DNA from 3 places in the Paenibacillus lacisediminis genome. Region 1 is predicted to be linked to each of the others. Evidence: riboswitches for the same ligand, from Rfam matches in the RefSeq annotation. Region 1 holds a riboswitch; each other region holds the start of a gene.

Region 1 (7,941 bases):
TTGCAAGTATAACGGTCTATCTTTGCGGGACAAACTCACAGCCCTGTTCCCTACCTTTCCACATCGCCGGGGGAAGCTTGCTCCATCGCCCGGAGGATATCCGCCTCTGTCGCCATCGGGGTGTCGCCCGGCACGGTATGCGCCAGCATCCCCGCCGCGGCCGCAAACCGGACGGTTTGCTCCGGGGCGAAGCCCGCCAGCTCGCCGTGGATGATCCCGCTGGCGAAAGCGTCTCCTGCCCCTATTCTATCATAAACGGAAAACGTCAGCCGCTCGGAAAAGACCAATCGCCCGTCTCTGTACACAAATCCGCGCAGTGAATGGGAATTGTCCCCGTGGATAAAGCGGTGCGTTCCGGCGATCACGGAAATACCGTATTCTGCCGCCACGCCCGGAATCAGCTCCGCGAGCTGTTCTTCCCGTTCCCGCTTCGTTGTGTTCATGCCGAGGGTGAGCATGGCGTCTTTTTCGTTCATCAACACGATATCGGCCAGCCGCAGCATCGCCTCATAATGCGGTTTGGCTTTGGCATAGCCGCCTTCTCCCCAGAGGGACGGACGGTAGTTGCAGTCGAAAATCACCTGGCCGCCCCGCCGTTTGACCGCTTCGGCGAGCAATTTCATCTGCGCGCGCACGCTGTCATTCATCGCCAGCGTAATTCCGCAGAAATGAACCGCATCGATACCGGCCGCGATCTCCGCAACATCGTAAGTCCCTTCGGTTGCGGTGTTAAAGCTGCTCTCCAGACGGTTCGTGTAAGTCACGCGGCTGGGCCTCGCGCCAAAGCCGTTTTCCAAAAAGTACATGCCGATGTATTGGCCGCCGCGGACGACGCGGGCGACATCGATGCCAAGCTTGCGCAGGTAGGCTACTGCGGCGTCGCCCAGCGAATTGTCCGGTAAGCGGGTGACCAGCCATCCCGTATGCCCGTAGCGGGTTAAAGCGGAAACGACGTTGACGCCTGTGCCGGAAAAAGAGTACTTCAGTGTATCTCCCTGCTGCAGCGTCTCATACCCCGGCACCTGCAGGCGCATCATGACCTCGCCGAACGCCGCTATGCGCTTAGGCATATTGATCCGCCAGCATTTTCATGATTTTGGTCAGCAGCAGTACGTCCGCTACATTGGTTTTGCCTGTCTCCTTGTCGATGATCGAAGAATACACGTGCGGAATCACTTGCGGAACTCCAGCTTCCAGGGCGATCCGTAAAATAGCTTCAAAGTTGTCCAAGTCAATGCCGCCGGTCGGCTCAAGGGCAAAGTCCGCTTCGGCGCAAGCCTTTGCTACGGCGCGCAGCTCGTCTTCGCGGCTAAGTCCCTGCATCGGGAAATATTTCAGCGCGTTGCCGCCCATGTCGCGCACCAGAGCGATCGCCGCCTTAACCGGAACGACCGCAAGCTCCTGCTGCGCGGCGCTGACCGGGCCGGTGGAAATATTCACGTACCCGGCCTGGCCCGTCGGCGAAACCAAACTGTTGATCCAACTGTCCTGCGCTCCAAGATTGGCCCGCGTGGCTCCGACGGCCGGAAACACCTGGTTGATGTGGCTTCCGGGATAATGCTTGGCGATCTCCGCGACGACCGCCGCCTGGCGGTTATCGCCGGCGCCGAGGCCGATCGACACCGCGTCGTCGATTTCCCGGCCGTACTGCTTCATCGCCGTCACGGCTTCCTCTACCGTGGCATAGTCCTTGGACAGCACTCCGACCAGCACACAGCCTTCCGCCGCTTCGAAAACCTCTTTGGCATTGGCGATATCTTTCGCCAGCACATTGAGGGCAACCCGGTTTTTATAAAATCTTTTTGCAATCTGCGACATGTTAACGTCCTCCTGCCAATTCACGTATTTTTGCGGCAAGCACAAGGATATCGTCGCCCAATAGCGGGCGTGGATCAATATCGAAATACCCTTGTCTAACCCCATAGTCCCTGGTATAGATGGCGATCTCGCCGGTTTGCAGCCGCTCGGCCATTTCCTTGGCAGTGATACCAGCCTGCTGCGGATCGATTTGTACCCGAGCCCGGTAAATCGCCCGGCCGGCTTCGTCCTGCACGATGGTCACACAGATTCCAGGGATGCTGCCGAGCGGCATCAACGCCTGCAAAGCCGCTTTTTCCTGCTCACTGTTGTCCTTTTTGACGATGTATTCGTCCAGCGCCTGGAGCAAGCCGAAGGAAGTTTCCTTGCCCACCTTCATGCTTCGTCCGATTCCGTGCAGTTGCACCTTCACCCATTCGATGAAGGCGCGCTTCCCGGCGACGATCCCCGAAGTGGGACCCTCGATCGCCTTGGAGCCGCTATAAATCGCCAGATCGGAATACTTCACGTATTTTTGCAGATCCTCTTCCGCCGCCGCGTCCACGATCATCGGCACGTTGTTGCGCCGGGCCACCTCCCACGCTTCCTCGACGGAGATCATGTTCTTTTGCACAGCGTGGTGCGACTTCACATACAAAATCGCCGCCGTCTTATCGCCGATCGCGTCCTCAATATGCTCCGCCCGGCCTTCATTGGCGTAGCCGACTTCCACCAGCTTGCCGCCGCCGAGATAAACCATCGTTTCCACCGGTGCCCCGTACTGCACATTATGCCCTTTCAAAATAATGATTTCATTTTGCGGAATTTCTTCCTGATGCAAACGCAGGCTGCGGCGCCGGTCACCCCGGGTCACGATCGCCGCAACCGAAAGGGCAATGCCGCTCGAAGCCGAATTTACGACCACCGCCGCCTCGGAACCGATCAGGTTTGCGATATGATCTCCAGCCTTGTCGACCAGGTCGGCGATTTCCACATAGCTTTGGCCGCCCTGCTTCATCGCCTCCATCACGGTGTCGCTTGGCGCGGACACACCCAGAATGCTCATCCGCCCGCTGGCGTTAATGACGCGTTTAAGCCCGTACTTGGCATTTAATGAATTTTCCATCAACAATCACTCCTTTGGCTTCGATGCGGCGGTCCGAGACGCGCTGCTCTCCTTCTGAATCGACAAGCGTAGCCGCTGCTTCCTCTACGGTAAACAACGTTAAATTAGCGGGATCGCCGACCTTGATGCGGCCAAGCTCCTCCCTGCCTAGCCACTGCGCCGCGCGCGTGGTAACCGCGGCGATGACCTCTTCAAGCGAGTAGCCGAGGTATAGGAACTTGCTCAGCACATTCGCCATGCTGTACACCGGGCCGTTCAGCCGGTTGCCCCGGTAAATGTCCGTGCTGATCGTATCCGGGCCGATGCAGTGCCGTTTGGCCGCCTCGGCCACCCGGAAGGAGAAGCTGGCCGTGCCGTGGCCGACATCGAGATGAACGCCCCGGCTGATGGCGTCACGGAGCACCTGAAGCGGTTCGCCCTCGGCATCAAACAGGTTGTTGGCTTTGCCGTTGAGGTAATGAGTAATGATATCTTTTCGCTGCAGCAGCGGGATTACCTCCCGGATATCGGGCGGCGCGGAACCGATGTGCACCATCAGCGGCAGCCCCGTCTTCTGCGAAAGCTCCCGCGCGATGCGCAGCGGCTCCACGCCGTTCTCACGGACCACGCTATGGCTGATCCGCGCCTTGAGGCCGACGATGGAAGCACCGTAATCCGCAAGCGCCTGTTTCACACGGTCCTGGTCGATCCAAGCCAATTCCGCCAATTCGTCGATGCGTTTCAGCCCGATCCGCGAAATGTTCAAAAACGCCAGCAGGTTGGTGTCGGCCTGCTTCCCGCTGGCCACGAGATCGCCGATCCGGTCTGCGCCGCAGCTGCCGGCGTCCACGATCGTCGTGACGCCCCGCTTGACGCCAATCTCGTCGATTTCGTCACCGTACGGATCGAATTCCGGAAAAGCGTGGACATGCATATCAATCCAACCGCTAGATACGTAGACGGGGGAAGCGCTGCGTGTTCTTGTTCCGTCGGTGATGTCCACACGTCCGGGTAGACTGGACGCCTCCGATGTTGCCGGGGCGCCCGCAAGCTCCTGTCCGCTCCATCCTTTGTCTCCATGAGCCTGGCCGGCTGGGGTAATCGCGGCGATTTTCCCAGCCTCGATCACGATGTCGATCTCTTCTCCGGTCACCCGTTTAAGATGGCGGAGAACGAATTTTTCTTTCACTTTGATCGCCTCTTTTGGATAAACGTTATAATGTTTAAGCTGCGTTTAGCATAACACGGAAGTATCGTATAGTAAATATAACGTTATAATGTTTAATATAAGATGCCTTGCTTGTGAGTATTTCCGATTTTGAGGAAGCTTGGATCATCTTTGCTGTGATTTTTTTATCAATTTCATTGTTGACAAGTGCTTTTTTTTGAAATATATTGAAATTGTTTAATATCTGTTTGGTAATATCTAACTAATCGCTAGGCCTTTTTAACCACAAGCGAATATCTGGCACACTAATCGAAAGATTAGGTCGCAAAGCCTTGGAGTCTAACAATTTGTGAAGAATTAATGACCGTCCGGCTGCATAACAATGAATGTAATTGTTTATGCAGCCTTTTTATTTTCCCCTCGTTCTCAACGGATTTTTCCGTGAGATATATAAAATACCCAAGCAGCAAGGGAGGGTAGATCATTAGTGCCTGAAAGGGAGGAATTCTATGAAAAAATGAGGAGGAACCTATGAAACGCGGGTTAAAAATTATATTATCTTGGATTTGCATGTTTTCGCTTTTTGCGAGTCCCATCTCTGTCTTCGGCGCAAGTTCGGGGGATCCCGTCTGGCCGAATCCCGGAGCCATTCAATTGAGCAAAACCGCCCAACCTACGGGGAACCCGGGCGAATGGGAAATCACGCTCAAGGCTGAGGGAAAAAACGTCCAGACTAGCTCGGACGTGGTGCTGGTCATCGATAAGTCAGGGAGTATGGTGAATACAACTTGGCCTTGGGAAACCAATAAAAAAATGGCCAACGCAAAAACGGCCGCGAAAAAATTCGTGGATAATTTGCTGTTAACCGAATCGTCCACCCGGATTGCGGTAGTATCCTTTAACGAATCCGCCACGCTGGTTTCTGATTTTAAAGGACCGGCGCAAAAGGAAGCGTTGAAGAATGCCATTGACGGCATTAATGCCAACGGCGGCACCAATATTCAGGCAGGGGTGAAAAATGCCCGCGATCTTTTGAGCAGCAGTTCGGCGCAAAATAAATTCATCGTTGTTTTGAGCGACGGCGAGCCGACCTACAGCTTCAAAGGAACAGAGGCTACGAGTTTCGATTGGACTAACAGCAATTATAAATTTGCGATCACAAAATTTAATTATGGGAATAGGCTTGGAAATGGTAGTAATTACACTCTGTCGAATTACAAAATTGACAACTATTCTGTGAAAGATAACGGCATCGGTACCATTTCCGAAGCAAAAATCGCCAAAGATGCAGGACTCAAGATTTTTTCGGTAGGCTTGGAAGTCTCAAACAACAGCAACGCGATGAACGTCTTGAAAGATATTCAAAGCGAAGGTTACTTCCCTGCCAACAGCGATGATTTGAACACGATTTTCCGCGAAATGGCCGGAAAAATCGCCTATGCGGCTCAAGAGGCCAAAGTCGTTGATCCCATGGGAGACATGTTCAATCTCAAGAAGCAAGGCGCACAAGTTGGTCCTCAGGATTATTCCGCATCGCAAGGTACGGTAACTTGGAACGCCGCAACCGAGACATTTACTTGGGACATCGGCAACATCGCCGAAGGTGAACCTGCTACACTGACTTACAAAGTGGTCTTGGACCAATCCAAAAACCCCGTTTCTGACATCCTCTATCCTACGAACGGCAAAACGACAATCGATTATACGAATGTTAACAACGAGAAAGTTTCGAAGGATTTTGAGGTGCCGAAAGTAAGTATCGGCAACGGTTCCATCCTCATGAAGGGCTATAAAGTCAATGCGAACGGCAAGCCCGTCAATGCCGAAGGCGTTGAAGTGGAAGGGCCGGAATTCGCGGAATTGCTTTATAGCGAGTATTACAAGGATCAAAACGGGAATGAGGCTTTGCCGATCGGGGCTGCGGAATATTCCGTAACAGCCAAAAACATTGCCGGGTATCAATGGAAAGTAGGGGAAAATCCTGCAAGCATCCGGCTCACCGCCGCCAATCCAACACCAACGGTTTGGTTTGGATATGAGGAAGCGGTTGAACGAACAGTCACCGTTCATTATTTGGAGCAGGGAACTGAAAAAGAACTCGCTCAATCGACCACGGTAAAAGGTGCTGCTGGACAAAAAGTGACTCTGACGGCTGCCGATGTTCCGGGCTACACCCCGGTAAACGAGTCTTACGAGTACACGATTCAGCCTGAAGGCAACGAGTACACCTTCTACTACATCGCTGATAAGCAAAGCGTAGAAGTGCAGTACCTCGAGCAAGGCACGAACAAGAAACTCGCTGACCCAACTACGGTTGAAGGCGTGACTGGGCAAACGCTCGAGCTCAAAGCGATTGGCATCCCCGGCTACACCCCGGTTGAGCCAACTTTCAACTATGAGCTTGGCGTGGAAAATGCTCCGCATATCTTCTATTACACACCAAGCGAACAAACCGTTTCGGTGAAGTTTGTGGATAAGAACACGGGGAAAGAACTGCTTCCGTCTCAAAATGTTCCGGGTGTGACCGGCGAAACCGTAACTCTCAAAGCAGCTGAAATTCCGGGCTACACTCCGGAAAACAAAACTGCCGAGTACACGATTAAAGCCGAGGGCAACAACGAGTACATCTTCTACTACACGGCTAATAAGCAAAGCGTAGAAGTACAGTATCTCGAGCAAGGCACGAACAAGAAACTCGCTGACCCAACTACGGTTGAAGGCGTGACTGGGCAAACGCTCGAGCTCAAAGCGATTGGCATCCCCGGCTACACCCCGGTTGAGCCAACTTTCAACTATGAGCTTGGCGTGGAAAATGCTCCGCATATCTTCTATTACACACCAAGCGAACAAACCGTTACAGTGAAGTTCGTGGATAAGGAATTGGGGAATGAACTTGCTAAGGCTCAAACCGTAACGGGGCGCACCGGCGAAACCGTAACTCTGAAGGCTGTCGAAGTCCCGGGCTACACCCCGGAAAACGAGTCGTATGAGTACACGATTAAAGCCGAGGGCAACAACGAGTACATCTTCTACTACACGGCTAATAAGCAAAGCGTAGAAGTACAGTATCTCGAACAAGGCACGAACAAGAAACTCGCTGACCCAACTACAGTTGAAGGCGTGACTGGGCAAACGCTCGAGCTCAAAGCGATTGGCATCCCGGGCTACACCCCGGTGGAGCCAACTTTCAATTATGAGCTTGGCGTGGAAAATGCTCCGCATATCTTCTTCTACACACCGAGCGAGCAAACCGTTACAGTGAAGTTCGTTGATAAGGAATTGGGGAATGAACTTGCTAAGGCTCAAACCGTAACGGGGCACACCGGCGAAACCGTAACTCTGAAGGCTGTCGAAGTCCCGGGCTACACCCCGGAAAACGAGTCGTATGAGTACACGATTAAAGCCGAAGGCAACAACGAGTACACCTTCTACTACACGGCTGATAAGCAAAGCGTAGAAGTGCAGTATCTCGAGCAAGGCACGAACAAGAAACTCGCTGACCCAACTACGGTTGAAGGCGTGACCGGGCAAACGCTCGAGCTCAAAGCGATTGGCATCCCGGGCTACACCCCGGTCGAGCCAACTTACAACTATGAGCTTGGCGTGGAAAATGCTCCGCACATCTTCTACTACACAGCCAACGCCACCGAACCAGAAGACAGCAGAACTCTGACCGTCAGATACGTGGATCAGCAGACAGGTAAAGACCTGCTGAATCCAACCGAGCGTTTGGGCAAAGTAGGCGAAAAAATTACTCTGACGGCCGTAGATTACACGGACACCGTCACGGGGGCGGTATACAAACCGCACGCTTATGAAGTACCGTACACCTTCACGGAAGATCAGGTGCAGCAATTCGTCTTCAAGTATA
Region 2 (7,941 bases), on a different contig from region 1:
ACGATCACATCGTCAAACACGCCGTCATACACGGGATCTTTGCTATGGTTTGCACTAGCCGTGGCTTCCAAAGCCAAGCCGCCCGCGGCAAGCGTAGACGCGATTGGGATTTCCGGCGCGACGGCCTCCCCGCCGACCTGCAGGGTCAACCCGCTGCCGGCAACCGTCACGTCCAGCTTGCGCCCAATCGCCGTTTGCTCCGATACGCCTTTTAAACTGCCGAGATTTCGGGAGATCAAGGTCTTTTCTTCCGTTTGGCCGGGCTCCTTTTGCACAACGCGAAGCAGGTTGTCTTCCACGATCAGCTTCGCGTAAGCATCGGTCTGGCGGTCGTACCGTAAATAAACCGCTTGCGAGCCGATGATGTTCCCGGCGATCTGCAGCGACACCTTCACATTTTGATAGCCGTTGCTCCCTTTAAGATAAAGCAGGCCTTTGCCGTTTTCCGGAGAGGTCAATATGATGCGGTTACCCCTGAATTCAGCAGCCCCGCCAAGCAATTGCCAATGATCAGCCCGCTTCTTGTCGCCTTCGTAAAAATCGTAGGATTCCCCGGTGTCCCCCGCAATTCTCATCAATAAATGGTTGCGGTACCAGCCGGGAGACGGCTGCAGCCGCGTCAAATCGTACAAATCGCCGCCGCTGTCATTAAAGGCTTGTCCTTCGCGGTTAAAGTGCATTTTAAACAGCCGTTCGATGTTACCGGAATTCACGTTTTCCACCAAAGGATTCATTCCGTTGTGCAGCGAATTGGCGTGCATGATCATGTAAACGTTCGGAACGAACCCCAGCTTATCCCGGTAAATCTGCTCCATAAGCCGGTAATCCTGGTTGATACGCGCTTCCATTTCCCGGCGGTTTTCCAAAGGCACCTTATCGGCGTCGCGGATGAAGTCCATCAAATAGTGTGTATAATATTGCGCCTCGTCTTTATCCTTAAACTGCTGCTCGGTTTGCGTCCCGGCATACCGCCCGTCCTTGTCAAAAATATTGATATACGTCAAACGATACCCGTTACTGCCCAATTCCCAATAACCTCTACGCATTTGCTTAAGCAGCTCCGGCCCCGACAGAAATTTCGGATCCACGACGTCCAGTCGGTCGGCATAGGATAGCATCGTCGCTTTATAATTGTATTTTTCCAGCAGGGGCTGGGCGAACAAGGCGGAATCGCTGCGTCCGTCTTCAAAGCTTAAATACACTGCCCTTGGCGGCAGCAGCTTACCGTGCTGGTAAAAATCAAGCATATCCTGCTGCGAAACCGTGACATACCCGTTTTGATGCAAAATTTGCAGCTGCTCATCCAAGCGGCTTTTGGCGATCAGCCCGCGTGTCCCGTTTCGATCCACTCCATAATAGGACAAGGCGATAAATCCCCGCGTTTGCTGCCAGGCTGCCTTGTCCGGCTCCCGGTAACGGTGGATTCCCGCCACGGTGTGCACCAACAACACCAGCACCATAGCCAGCACCACAATCTGAATGGCCGATTTGACCGCTTTTTTCCGTTCTTTGCGCCCGACATCAAGCGCCTTGCGCGGCTTGTTTTTTCCCATAGTCAGTCAACCTCACTGTATGAACCCTTGTCCTTTTGCGAATGATGAAAAAGATTTTTAAAAAACGTTCCGCTCCGTTTGTTCGCTTTGCGGCTTTCTTTTTTGGCTCTCGCCTCGACGTCCTGCGGCGTTTCCCGCGTACCCCAAGTGGATTTCCAGAACGTCACCCAGGCGACCGGCATTTGCCAAAGCAGAACCAGCTCGTAAAAAACGCAAAATACCAAACCGAAAATCCACAGCTTGCTTTTACGGAACAAAAGATGGGCAAAACTCATCAATAATGCCATTAACATAAGTCCCATCAAAAACGTGCCCGGAAAAATACCGTAAGCAAGCGGGACGTATACGAGATTGTACAAAACAACGATCGGAGCGGCGATCGGAACAACCAGGCCTATGTAAAAAAACAGGGCCATGAACGGTTCTTTGCGCCAGATAAACGTCCCTGCACGCAGCGACTCCCGCAGCCAGGAACGCTTCCAGCGCATCTGCTGCTTCAGGAAAACATCCAGCTTGGACGGCACGATGGTGGAGCAAATCGCGTTGTCCTGATACCCCGTCCGATGGGAGCGGAGAATGAAGTTGGTCATGCTGCGGTCATCGCCGAACGTTGCCGGTTGACCAAGAAACTTCTGGTTTAACCAGTCGTCCGCGTATTTGAGCACCAGCTCTTTCCGATAACATGACAGCGGACCGGACAGGCAGGTGACGCTGTCGAACCAGGATTCCGCCGCTTTCATGATGCGAAACGCGATATAATATCGAACCGTCTGCAGCTTCGTAATCGAATTCGTATATTTGTTTTCCACATCCGTACGTCCGGCCACCCCGCCCATCTTCGGATCTTGAAACGGCTGCACGAGGTGAAGGATAGCGTCCGGCTCCAAAAAGCTGTCCGAATCCACGAACACGACTAAATCATGTTTGGCCATCTCTACACCTTTGACCAAAGCGACCCGTTTGCCCCCGTTCTCCGGCAAAACGACCAGCCGGAGGCGATTCCGAATGTCAAAGCGCTTCGCTTCCTTATGCAGGCGCTCGACGATCTCATTAATCCGCTCCACCGATCTGTCGGTCGAACGGTCGTCCACAACGATCACTTCCAGCTTGTCGATCGGATACTCCTGATTGATGCAGCTGAGAACGGTGCGTTGAATCCATTGCTCTTCATTAAAACAAGGGATAATGATCGACACGCCCGGCGTGTAATCCGGGTTGACCGGCACGTTGCGGTACAAGGCCCCGAAAAAATACCGGGTAAGCAAAAATACGGCCGCCGTAAGGCTGTATAAATAAAGGAGGATATTGTATTTGAAATAGATGATGCTTTCGACGCGCATCAGCAAAATGATCGTCATCGCGACGAACAGCAATCCGCTCGCCGTATAAACGGAGTAACCCCAGCGCCTTTTCTGAAAGTAATTGTAAAGACTGCTTTCAAAAGCAAGCGCGGCCATCGGTTTCTCCCCGTCCGGCGTTTCACGGGTAAACCGGCGGATGACCGTCGCTTTTATTTTTACCCTAGACTCAAAACCCTCCGGCATCGTCCCCGGCGGAATGTTGAAGCGCAGCTCGAACACGTCGCCCTCTCGGCACGTTTCGGCATCGCCTGGCTCCAGCTCCACCAAAATCCCCGTTGAAGAAATATCCGCGGCCATTCCGCGTATCCCGGACTTTGCGCCCGCTTTCTTCCCCGCTTTTTTACCGTCCCCCTGGGGGAACAAGGTAACGGGGAAATCGGCCTCATAACGCAGGCTGAGCAGACGGGGCAGCTTACTGTCGGCAGCGGTACCGTCCACCTCGTCATTTAACCGGAATCCGCCTCTGCGGTCCAACGCCTTGCGGATATTCTCCGGGTCTGGGACATGGGCAAGTAATCGCCGGTCTGCCTTGGGCGTGGAGAGCACTTCAACCGGCTGTTTTTGTTGGTTCTTTTTTCTCAAGTTCATTGCCCCTTAACGTATAAGATCGGGCCTTTAAAGGCTCCAGTAGTGGTAGCCCGCCGCTTCAAAATCGCCTTTAGCAAAAACCGCCTTAACATCGACAAACACTTTGCTCTTGTCCGCCCCGAACAACTGGTCGTAATCCTCCCGGCTCATGCCGAGGAATTCGCTGTGAGGCACAGCCAGTACCACCACGTTCAAATCCCGCAAATCGGACAAATTTGCCAGCTCCAGTCCGTGCTCTTCATACACAAGCTGCGGGTCCACCCACGGATCATAGACAAGCGGCTGGATATCATATTCCTGCAATTCCTCGATAATATCCGTAACCTTCGTATTGCGAAAGTCAGGGCAGTCCTCCTTATAAGCCAGGCCCAGAATGCCTACTTTCACATCCGATAAATCTTTCCGCAGGCGCATCAGCAGCTTCACGATGCTGCGGGCGACATACTTGCCCATCCCGTCGTTGATGCGCCGTCCCGCGGAAATGATTTTCGAGTGATACCCCGCATCTTCTGCTTTATACGTTAAATAGTAAGGATCAATGCTAATGCAGTGACCGCCGACCAGCCCCGGGGTGAATTTGAGGAAATTCCATTTGGTTCCCGCCGCGGCCAACACCGCTTTCGTGTCGATCTCCATCCGGTGAAACAGCATGGAAAGTTCGTTCATAAAGGCGATGTTGATGTCGCGTTGGGCGTTTTCAATCACTTTGGCCGCCTCGGCCACACGGATGCTCTCGGCCCGGTAAACTCCCGCCTCGATCACTAGCTCGTAAACCTTCGCCACAAGGCCAAGCGTCTGCTCGTCCATGCCGGAAACGATTTTCACGATGTTCTCGAGCCGGTGAACCTGATCGCCCGGATTGATCCGTTCGGGGGAATAGCCGACTTTAAAGTCAATCCCGTATGTAAGCCCCGACTCCGCCTCAAGGATCGGTACGCACACTTCCTCGGTGACGCCGGGATAAACCGTTGACTCGTATACGACCACCGAGCCGGGGCGCAAATGTTTGCCGACCATGGCACTGGCGTTCTTGACGTAAGTGAGGTCCGGCACTTTATCATTTTGAACCGGGGTAGGTACGGCCAGAATGTAAAACGATGCCTCCCCCAGCCTTGTCTCATCCGCAGTGAAGTCAATCCCGCTCGCCCCAATCGCCTGGGCTCCCACATCGCCAGTGGGATCTTTTCCCGCCTGGTAATCGGCTATTTTCCGAGGATTCAAGTCAAATCCGATCACGTTTGCTTTCCGGGCAAATGCGACCGCCAGCGGCAAGCCGACATACCCTAGTCCAACGACAGCCAGCTTGGCCGTCCGCTTCGCAATGTTTGTGTATAACTGATCCAAATCCATAAGTTCAACTCCGTTCATTTCCCCTTGAGTATTCATAGATGCTAAGTAAGCGTCCGTTCTTTATTTCATCCCGTACAGCTCGTCCAGAAGCACAAAGGAATAACCCCGCCGCTTCAACTGGTCGATCACTTCCGGCAAAGCCTCCAGTGTATGGATACCGTCAAGCATATGCAGCAAAATAACGCTGCCGTTGGTCGTCTGATGCAGCACCCCGTTTAAAATGTACTGAGCGTCATGGTCGGAATTCCAGTCCAGGGTAGTCACATCGTACAAAGCGATCGTCTTATACCCCGTGGCCGCGATCACCTTGGCCGTTTCTTTGTTGATCTCCCCGGTTGGAGGTCTGAACAACATCGCCGGCTGCTGTTGAATCGCCTCGGTGATGACGCGGTGCGCCTTGACCACTTCCTCCTGCAGCTCATCGGGCGGTATTTGCGTAATTACGGGATGAGTGTAGGTATGATTGGCGACAAGATGGCCTTCTTCAACAATCGCTCGAGCCAGGTTCGGGTTGTTCTCCACGCCGTTCGCCCGCAGAAAAAAGGTCGCTTTAACGTCATGATCCGACAGAACTTTCAACAGACGGGTGACGGTCAAATCACTGCCCCAATCGTCAAAGGTCAGGGCAACGACCTTTTTGCCGTGCGAGTTCCATTTGGCGATATCTTTGGCGTTATAAATCAGATTATAGTCCGCCTGCTTGTAATCGGGGTTGATCCGGGCGGCATCGTATCCCGAAATCTGCTCCAGCGGCTTCCGCTCCCCTCCGTCTTGCACCAGCTTTGCGAGCGGCACCAGCTTATAGCTCACTTCGTTCGCCGCATCCGCAATATAGGAAATGGAGGATACCACCTCGGGATTCACGTCCGTATTTAGCGCAATAATGCCGCCGCGGCTAATGTACTTCCGTATGTAATCGCCGATTTCCTTGGCGCTTTGCATGTCGCTGTCTTTCGGGTTAATGTTGTAGGAAACGACAGCCTGCAGTCCGGTTTGCGCCGCCACCAGGCGGACATCGTCGCTTATGCGGGCCCCCCGGGTCCGGACAAACTGCGGCGTCTTACCTGTAGCGTCAGCAATCAATCCGTTGGTACGGTTGATTTCTTTATAGATTTCTTCATAGCTTAAGGTCGTTAAGTCGGCGCGCGTCAACGTATTGTTTTCCACCTCGTGACCACGGCTGACCAATTCCTTGACGAGATCAGGCTCCTCGGCCACCCGCATGCCCGGGACAAAAAACGTCGCCTTGATTTGGTACTTGTCCAGCTCATCCAGCAAACGCATGATCGTCTCGCGATCGCCCAACCCGTCAAACGTTAGGGAAAGTTCTTTTTTGGCTGTGTATACAAAAGACAAAGCTTTGCTCGGTTCTCCGGTATACCGGGTAATTGGCTGCTGCTGTGATGAAACGGTCTGAACACCGGAAAGGGAAGAAGTCCCATCCCCGTTGTCCGCCTGCGGATTGGCCCGGCTGCAGCCGGCCACCCAAAACGCAAGCAGGGCTATGGCGATACCGATCCGTACGGCACGGGCCCCTTGTCCTCCAAGCGATATCATGAGTTCACCTTCTTCTTGAAAGTTAATTTTTACCAATCAAAACACTGAAAATAAAAAAACCGCCATTCCTGCATGGCGGCCGGACAATCATAGCGCTGCTTGCACGCTTTAGACTCCAAACTTTGCGTCCTATCCTTTCGAATAGTTTGCCTTTAACTTCGTTTCATTTAATTATTTAAATTTATTATAATCGACTCCCGCTGGAAATCAATCCATTGTTTATGAAAAAAAGCGGATTCACAAAAAAATATTCGGGATTTTAGCCCCAGCTCCTTCCATGTCCAATTTCCTAAAAATAGAGCTAAAAAACAAGGGTGCCTGCTCCTTTCGGAGCGGACACCCTTGTTGGCCGAGATAATCCCGTTATTCGGTACCAAGGAAAATGTAGCGGGCCAGTACAAGAACCACCAGCACCCACATCAGCCAATGAATTTTGACTTTGTTTTTGCTGAACAGATTGTTGAATCCGCCCAGAATGACATAAGAGACTAAACCGGCGGCGATCCCGTTGGCGATGCTTCCGGTAAAAGGCATCAATACGATCGTCAAAAACGCCGGGAATGCATGCAAGAACTCATCCCACTCGATCGATTTGACCTGGCCGATCATCAGCACGCCGACGATAATCAGCGCCGGAGCCGTTGCCGCACTGGGCACAACACCGGCTAGCGGAGCGATGAACAGCGCCAGGAGGAACAAAATCCCCGTCGTTACCGAAGTGAGCCCGGTGCGTCCGCCTTCGGCCACACCAGCGGTGCTCTCTACATAGGAAGTGATCGTGCTGGTGCCAAGAAACGCGCCCGCGCTGACGCCAACCGCATCCACCAGCATCGCCTTGCCGATTTTTTTCTCGCCTTCTTCTTTGTTTTTCATCAAGCCGGCGCGGGTGGCCGTGCCGACCAAAGTGCCGAACGTATCAAACAATTCAACGAACGTGAATACAAAAACAATTTCAAACAGTCCCAGATGCAAAGCCGCGCCCAAATCGAGCTGGCCTACCGCAAGGTTGTCGAAAGCGGGCAGCCAGCTGGCGCCGGAAAGTCCGGAAACGTTGGTGACGCCCATCGGAATGCCGATTATGGTCGTGGCGATAATCCCGATCAACAGCGCTCCTTTGACCCGCAGCGACATCAAAATGGCAATCAAAATCAAGCCGATCAACGTTAATTGGACATCGGGGCTATGGACGAAATCGCCCAGCGTGAAGTTGATGCTGCTGCCGGGAACCGTGGCGGACGTGTCCGTTACCCCCGACAGATTGGCGCCGATCAGGTTGCTCATCTTCAAACCGAGGCTGGCCACAAACAGGCCGATGCCAACCGTGATGGCCGCCTTAATGCTCTGCGGCACGGCGACCAGCAGCAGCTGGCGCACCTTCGTCACCGTCAGAATCAGAAAAATGATACCGGAAATAAATACCGCGCCAAGCGCCGCCTGCCAAGTGATAGCCCCACCCGAGCTAAGCACCACGGTCATGAAGTAGGCGTTCAGCCCCATGCCCGGTGCCAGCGCGATCGGGATGTTGACGAACA
Region 3 (7,941 bases), on a different contig from region 1:
CTTCATCCAGTTCGATTTCGATATGACCGTAATCCGCATGTTTTCGGTCATGAACGGTTTGATCCTTCGGAAGAGGCTTGATCTCATGCTGCTCCAGCGCGCGCCAGTAGGGGATTTCCTGCTGAAGCTCTCCGCTGACGGCATACGTATAGAGCCGTTCCGACCATGCCCGGAAAGAGTCCGTTTTCTCCCTAAACGTGATTTCTTCGCCCCGCTCCGCCTGCCGGTAACCCACTCCAATATCTTCAAAAAGAATCCGCCAGGATATCCCGTCAACCGCAAGATGGTGAACGCTCAAGCACAGGTAGTCGCCGTCATTCGTTTTGAACAAGCCCGCATGCAGCAAGGGGCCGGATGCTAAATCCATACCTGACTGAAGCTGTGCGGCTGCTTCTTTTACGGAGCCAGTGTATTGGTCATTCTTGGTGAAATCCTTGACCACCAGCGAATATAACTCGCCTTCCATGCCCCGGTTGAACAGAACCGTCCGTCCCGCCTTCTCCCGGACAACAATACGCAGCGCGTCATGATGTTCAACCAGTCGTTCAAGCACTTTTCTTAAACTTATTTCGTTAAAGCCCTGTTTTCGATGCAGCACAACCGATTGGTTGAAGTGATGCTTTGCCGTAAAAGGCCGCTCGAAAAACCAGCTCTGGATCGGCGTGGGCATAAATTCCCCTGTGACCGTTCCTTGATCGGCAACATGTTCGGCGGATTTTACGCAAGCGCTCAGTTCTTCGATCACGGGATGTTCAAAAAGATCCTTCAACTGCAGCTTTAGCTTATAATCGTGAAGCCTGGACACAACCTGAATGGCTTTAATGGAATCACCGCCCAGATTCAGGAAGTTATCCTTAATGCCTACCCGCTCAGCTTTAAGCACCGTTTCCCATGTCTTAGCCAAAATCTCCTCAATTTCATTTCTCGGCGCAACGTATGCCGCTCCCGCATCCACACTCAGGTCAGGCTCGGGCAGCGCCTTGCGGTCGATCTTTCCGCTCGGCGACAGCGGCATGGCCTCCAGCCGCATAAAGCTCGCCGGCACCATGTAATCGGGCAGCTCCTGCAGCAGCAGCTCCCGCAGTTCTTCCGCTCCCGGTTCGCCCTCCGCCGTATAGTACGCCGCCAGATATTTCTCGCCGCGCTTATCTTCCCGGGCGATCACCACCGCCTCCCGCACCCGCGCATGCTTCAGCAGCCCTGCCTCGATTTCGCCCAGCTCGATCCGGAAGCCGCGGATTTTCACCTGATCGTCGATCCGGCCGAGGTATTCAATGTTCCCGTCCGCCAGCCAACGCACCAAATCGCCCGTCCGGTACAGCTTCTCCCCCGCTTCATAAGGATTCGGCACGAACTTCTCCGCCGTCAGCTCCGGCCGGTGCAAATACCCTCGGGCCAGCCCGTCTCCGGCAATGCACATTTCCCCCGCCGCGCCCAGCGGCAGCAGCCTTTGCCGGCCGTCCAAAACATAGATCCGCGTATTGTCGATCGGTTTGCCTATCGGGACCGACGGATAGTTCATCTCCTCGTCCCGGTAGGTCCATGCGGTGGCGATGACGCTCGACTCGCTCGGACCGTAAGCGTTCATATACTCCACTCGGTCCTTCCACCGCGCGACCAGCGGCTTGGTGATCGCCGATCCCCCGGTCACCAGTTTTTTCAGCGCCGGCAGCGCGTCCGGTTCCAGCCCCGCCAGATACGTCGGCGGAAGCAGGGCGATCGTAATTTCGTTTTCATTCACGAAGGCGGCGAAATCATTCAGGTTGTTGATGATATCCCGCGACACGAGATACAGCGTTCCCCCTCCCAGCAGGATCGTGAACATTTCCCACACCGAAGCGTCAAACGAACTGCTGGCAAACTGCAGCATCCGGTCCGCACCGTTCACGCCCCATTTGTCCTGGAAAAAGTGTTGAAGGTTGATCACGCCCCGGTGTCCGACCATGACTCCTTTCGGTTTCCCGGTCGATCCCGAGGTATAGATGATATAGGCCAAATCCTCCGGCTTGTTGACCGGCTGCGGATTGGCGGCGCTATCGGCTCCTCCGTCCTGACCTCCATATCCGGCGCTGGCCCCGTCCAAATTCACGCTCTGCCCCCGATAGGCGCTAAGCTTGTCCCGCAGATGCTGAGGGGTCAGCAAAATCGAAGCCCCGCTGTCCTCCAACATGTACTGAATCCGTTCCTCCGGGTAATTCGGGTCTATCGGCAGGTAAGCGCCCCCGGCCTTCAGCGTGCCCAAAATGCCGATGACCATGTCCATGGAGCGCTCCGCCATGATGGCGACGATATCGTCCGGCTTCACGCCCCGCTCCCGGAGCGCTTTCGCCAGCCGGTTCGCCCGTTCGTTCAGTTCCCGGTAGGTCAGGGTTTGCCCGCCGAAGACTAGGGCCGGATGATCAGACCTTTGTTCCGCCCGTTTTTCAAACAGCCCGTGGATCGTTTGCTCCTTCGCGTATTCCGTCTCCGTGCGGTTGAAATCGCCAAGCAGCACCCGGCGTTCTTGCTCCGGCACGATTTCAATTTGCGAAATAAGAGCATCACTTTGGTCCAACGCCTGAGCAAATAAATATTCAAAGTGGCGAATGACGTTCTCAATGGGGATGAATTTCTCAAAAGCCTGTATCCGATAGTCAAAATTTACGGTTACGTCGGCTTCACCTTCCTGCCCCCATATCAGCAGGGTAAGCGCATTCCGTTCATGATGATGCGTCATGCTTACACTCCGGGTTGCCGTCCCGGTAAAGGTTTTTCTCATTTCCTGTTCTTCGAAAGAAAGCGAGATATCAAACAGATTGCCTTTCTCACGGTTATTTTCGTAAACGGCCCTGTAGATTTCGCCGAAAGACATTTTTTGATGCCGGTAGCATTGCATAAGCTCACGTTTGATCAGCTTCATCAACTCTTTGAAGCTTACATCCTGCCCTGGGCTGATCCGCAGCGGAAGCACATTGGCGAAATGCCCAAGAGTCCGCTTATATTGCACTTTGCTCCGATTGAAAACCGGGACCCCGATCACCATTTCGTCCCGCTGGCAAACCCGGCTGAAATAAAGAAACAGGATGCCTAAAAAATAGTGAAACGATGAGCATCCTTCCGCTTTGCAAAACTCCACCATGCGCTCGTATAACGCCTTGTTTATCGTTAAAGTGCGCCGATCGCTCCAAACAGTATCGGCGTCTCCCTCGGCGTTGTTCGCCCCTTCGCTCAAGAGAGGTTCCGGAACGGTTTGGTATTTGTTCTGCCAGAACTCCCTGTCTTTGATAAAGGCCGGAGAATGCAAATAATTTTGATTATCGGCAATGAAATCGGTATAGGAATAAACTGTCCTGCTTAATTCACCGGTTCCTTGCACCAATTCGTTGTAATTGTCAATGAGTTCACTGACGAGAAGAGCAAATCCCCAGCCATCGATCACGAGATGATACACTTTCAGCAAAATAAAATATGTATTCGAGCCGCCTTTCAAAATAGCAAACTGAAAATAATCGTCTTCCGGTTGAAATGGTTTGAGAAATTCCGTTTTCATCCAATGCATGCAATAAGCGTTTGGATTTTCCTTGAGCGAAAAATCATGAACGGGAACCTCATATTTAACGTCCGGCTGAATGGTTAAAAAGGGTTCCCCTTTCTTCTCGATGACACGCGTTCTGAGAGAATCGTGTTGTCCGATCAATAGTTGCAAAGACTCCTTAATGACAGAACAATCCGGATTTCCTTTTATCTCAATATACCCGCCTAGATTATAAATCGGTTTGCCGGGGTACATACACTGTTCGAACCATATGTCTTTCTGATAGGAGCTTAACGGATACTCAGTGATACGATCCGCACTTGTTTTCATCATTCATTCCCCCTTGTCGTTTAGCATGTCAAGCTCCCGATTTTCCCGCTGAAAATAAAGAAAGCCTATCCCCGTATAAAGGCACAGGAACAGACTTAGACTCCATCTTGTTTCCTTCGGCAACCTGGCAATCATGGCTGTTATACACAACTTTAGACCCATGGCTTTGTGTCCACCACTTTCGAGGTGTTTACGATTAAACGGGAAAATAAGTAAATTGCTATTCATTTTTGAGCGTGTGCCGATTGGATACTTCTAAGCTATATTACCTACAACCCCCTCACATCCCTAAAACTATTTTCATTTCCTAAAATACCCTATTAGAACTAGTTTTACAAGTATTTTTCTACTTTTTTCTACCTTTTTCTACTTTTTTCTATTTAATCTCGGTCAAACGTACCGGAAAACTATTTTTCTCAGGTTATTTCATTTTCAGCACCTGTTTGGAAACATGACTAACCTGCTCAAGCTCACCAGCCGTCAAAGTAAACCGCATCGCCTTCGCATTTCCTAAAGCATGATGCACTTTTGATGCCCCTGGAATCGCAAATACGTTTTCTCCGTGAGCGTTAATCAACCAATTCAAGGCAATCTGCGTTGGCGATACGTCATACTGCTGAGCCAACTGGGCAAGTGTCTCAATCAGCGGTCTTGATCTTTGCAGGCCCGATTCCCTAAACGCTGCAGTCCACTTGCGCGGACCCGTGATCTCCTTGACCAGAGACGGATTTTCGTGGAATTTCCCGCTTAAGATCCCCTGCTCCAGCGGAGAGTAAGCAATGATCGCCACACCGAGCTCTTTGGCCGTATCCAGAATTCCGTTCTGTTCGATTCTCCGGTCGAGAAGACTATATTTCACCTGATTTGAAGCCAGGCGAAGACCATGCTCTCGCAGGACCTGATCGGCTTCCCGCATTTGTGCCGCGGAAAAGTTGCTGACACCCACATGCTTAATTTTTCCCACCTCGGCTAATTTAGCCATTGCCCTCATCACGGCGCCGACCGATGAAAAGGAATAAGGCGAATGCACCTGGTAAAGGTGAATCGTCCGCTGATGCAGCCGGCGGATGCGTTCATCAATCGTCGCGGGAATGCTGCTTGCGGTACGCAAGGCCGGCCACCATTTCGTAGCGATATGCGCCTGCTGCGCGAGCGGCCCGCCGAGCTCCCCGAGCGCGCCGGCCAGCAGTTCTTCAGACTGTCCCCCACCATATGCTTCGGCGGTATCAAACCAATTGATCCCGCCTTCCAAGCTGGTCTGTATGATTTGCCGCATTTCCTCCTTGCTTAGCGCCGGCCAAAATTTGCCAACCACTCCCTTTCCGTTGCTGAACTGCCAGCAGCCAAGTCCAAGCGGCGACAGCATTAAATCGGAGTTGCCCAGCTTGCGCAACCGCAGTGAATCTGTCATCGTTATCAGCCCTTCCAAAAAAAAGTTTACATTCAAATAATTTCCTGCTTGTTTAATTATATAGTAAAACCTGTTATTCCTTCCTGGTTTTACTTGACATTTGTATACTCCGAGACAACGATAGGTGCTCGCCAGCCCCCGTTCGGGACTTTTCACCCTAGAGATGGGAACCCTGCTGAGCGAACTGCGAAAAGCCGGTGCGCAACCAAGTCGCGCACCGGCTTTTCGTTTTAGAAACAATCAATCCGCCCTTTCAGGCAATCTTAATTCCAACTTGTCCAAGTCAACAATAAAACCATTCGTCTTCAAAATATCCAAACCAAGCTCCTCCTTGTTGAAATAAAGCTCAGTTAAAACTGTCTTGCATTAACGCTTAGATCGTATTTGGCCCCAGTTCTATTATAAGTGTAAATCTTCCAATCTCCGCTTAAGCCGTCGGCAGCGAGCTCTTGATAACTTACCGTTTGTTGTTTACCCGGCCCTAATTCATAATCAGATAGCAACTCGACCCCATTGCGGCTGATTTCTAAGTAAACGGATGAAGCGGAGTTGTTTTTCACCCAAACCTCCATGTTTTTACCGTATTCCGGTACGGTTGTAAACGAGCGGGTATACCCGCTGCCGCCCGATTGACGAACACCATCGATCAGAATTACATCCGTCGGATCACTTGCAACCTGATCATCCGTATCCTTAATAGCAGATGCTGACGCCACGAAAGTAAGAAACAACATAGCTGCTGTGAGAAATAATGCAGGAACTTTTAATTTTTTCATGCTCTCAATCTCCCAAGTTTTCAAAATAAGATATGTAATAAACATACTGCTCTTTATTATACAAAATTTCCTCGCACAAAATATAGTTCAATCCAGAAACCGGAGCCCATCAACACTCACCTTTTGGTAAGTTGCTGTACTAAAAGTGCATACTTACATATTTACAGCGTCCCCATTATACTCAAAAAATAAATCATCCTTAAGGAGGACAAAGCTTTGAGAACTCTTGTTATCGTAACCCATCCCAACATGGAAGAATCCGTCATCAATAAGCGATGGGCAGAAGAACTCCGCAAATCCCCGGAGAAATATACCGTACACGAATTGTATAAGGCATACCCTGACGGGAACATTGAACCGAAAAAAGAACAACAGCTCATCGAATCGCAAAATTGCCTTAGCTGTGTCCGCCGGAATCAGAAAGGAAGATTACAGTAAAGAGGGGAGATATCGTTACACCCTTGAGCAATTACTAACTCCATTTGAAACGACCTTCCTATACTGCAGCGCGGACTATCGTTCGTTTTTTGCATACTATGGCAAAGAAAATGAACCCGGCGGAAATGAGCCCGGTGCAGAAAATGTAACGCAGGTAGACGAGTTGGAAAAAAGCGCGCGCGACTACCTGAATTTCATCGATGGCCTATGAGAAAAGACCACCGGGGAAGTTCGTACCGGCGGTCTTGTTTAGAATTTTCACCCTCTATACGGGCCAGCGAAAAACATAAGGACAAAAAATGTCGCTATTTCGACGATATCATCCATTTTGAGCGCAATAGAGACATTTTATGTCGCTATTTTCCCCCATCGCCAGGGAATGCCCGCGTTCTGGGCCATTCACAGGAAAATAAGGACCAAAAATGCCGCTAATGAGGATGAACACGCCTGGCTCCGGATCATAAGTACATAAAGTTCCGCTATTTTGCAGGCCCAACCGACACGTTCGTCGTTCCAGCAGCCGGAAAGCCGTTCAAGCTGTTCTCCTCCCCCCATTCGCACATCATATTTAACAGCGGGAGGAGAGAATGACCGCGTTCGGTTAAGGAATATTCAACTTTAGGCGGCACTTGGGGAAAATCCTCGCGCTGGATCAGGCCGTCGGCCTCCATCTCTTTTAGCATAACGCTCAGCGTTTTAAAGGGAATGTTCCCGATACTTCGTTTCAGTTCGTTATGCCGCATGACCTTGTTTTCGGCCAGCCAGTACAGGATGATCATTTTATATTTACCGCCTATTACGGACAACGTGTATCCAAAGCCGGTGTCTTTTAGCGCCACGCCGGATGGAACGCAGGTTTCGCGCATCAATTACACTCTCCTTCAGGTTAAGCTTCCGCTCTAGCTTCGCCTTTGATGTTAACGCGGTGGATGTTCGGTTTGTACGCCAAGCGATCCTAGCCCGCCGGAGTGCACGGAAATGCGCCGCAACCTCCGCTCACCGCATCGCGCGCGCCAGCTCCGTGAAGATGACGCCGAGCGCATACGCGCCGGCATCCGGGTAACCGAGGCTGCGCTCGCCAACGGCGCCGGCCCGGCCCATGCGGGCGACGATCGTCTCGGTGTGCTTCGCGCCCTCCACGGCCGCTTCCGCCGCCTTGGCCGCCGCGCTCTTCAGATCGTCGCCGGCCCCCGCGCTGCGCTCCCACGAATCCGCGAACGGAACCAGCGCGTCGACCAACGTCTTGTCGCCAACGACCGCGCCTCGGCCAAAGGAGCGTTCACCGGTGGCCTGGATGCCTTCCACGGCCGCCTGCATCATGGCCGCGAACTCCGCCGCCGAGAGGGCCGTGCGGTCGCCGGCGTATTTGCCCGCCGCGCGGAACGCCGAGCCCCAGATCGGGCCGGACGCTCCTCCGCAATGCTCCATAATCACCAGCGAGCAAGCCTCCAGGAAGCCGCCAATCGTGCCGG

The links. A riboswitch is a leader RNA that binds a small molecule or an ion and turns the genes downstream of it on or off. The one in region 1 is predicted to bind cyclic di-GMP.
Region 2: another riboswitch for cyclic di-GMP. It lies ahead of ACLD72_RS17905 (polysaccharide deacetylase family protein); the one in region 1 lies ahead of ACLD72_RS11630 (MucBP domain-containing protein).
Region 3: another riboswitch for cyclic di-GMP. It lies ahead of ACLD72_RS21520 (amino acid adenylation domain-containing protein); the one in region 1 lies ahead of ACLD72_RS11630 (MucBP domain-containing protein).

Annotation. Positions count from the first base shown of each region.
Region 1 covers NZ_JBKIAX020000005.1:84,420-92,360, reverse strand. The annotation lists gene ACLD72_RS11655 (GntR family transcriptional regulator) at 1-39, opposite strand, end outside; gene ACLD72_RS11650 (sugar kinase) at 51-1,070, opposite strand; gene dagF (2-dehydro-3-deoxy-phosphogluconate aldolase) at 1,063-1,818, opposite strand; gene ACLD72_RS11640 (DgaE family pyridoxal phosphate-dependent ammonia lyase) at 1,820-2,923, opposite strand; gene ACLD72_RS11635 (amidohydrolase/deacetylase family metallohydrolase) at 2,889-4,091, opposite strand; cyclic di-GMP riboswitch class I at 4,360-4,450, shown strand; gene ACLD72_RS11630 (MucBP domain-containing protein) at 4,602-7,941, shown strand, end outside.
Region 2 covers NZ_JBKIAX020000008.1:313,268-321,208, reverse strand. The annotation lists gene ACLD72_RS17920 (polysaccharide deacetylase) at 1-1,553, opposite strand, end outside; gene ACLD72_RS17915 (glycosyltransferase family 2 protein) at 1,556-3,502, opposite strand; gene ACLD72_RS17910 (nucleotide sugar dehydrogenase) at 3,530-4,852, opposite strand; gene ACLD72_RS17905 (polysaccharide deacetylase family protein) at 4,913-6,409, opposite strand; cyclic di-GMP riboswitch class I at 6,481-6,570, opposite strand; gene ACLD72_RS17900 (NCS2 family permease) at 6,773-7,941, opposite strand, start outside.
Region 3 covers NZ_JBKIAX020000012.1:45,286-53,226, forward strand. The annotation lists gene ACLD72_RS21520 (amino acid adenylation domain-containing protein) at 1-3,844, opposite strand, end outside; cyclic di-GMP riboswitch class I at 3,960-4,049, opposite strand; gene ACLD72_RS21525 (aldo/keto reductase) at 4,266-5,255, opposite strand; gene ACLD72_RS21530 (hypothetical protein) at 5,606-6,031, opposite strand; partial or broken gene ACLD72_RS21535 (NAD(P)H-dependent oxidoreductase) at 6,248-6,680, shown strand; gene ACLD72_RS21540 (winged helix-turn-helix transcriptional regulator) at 6,949-7,335, opposite strand; gene dhaK (dihydroxyacetone kinase subunit DhaK) at 7,466-7,941, opposite strand, start outside.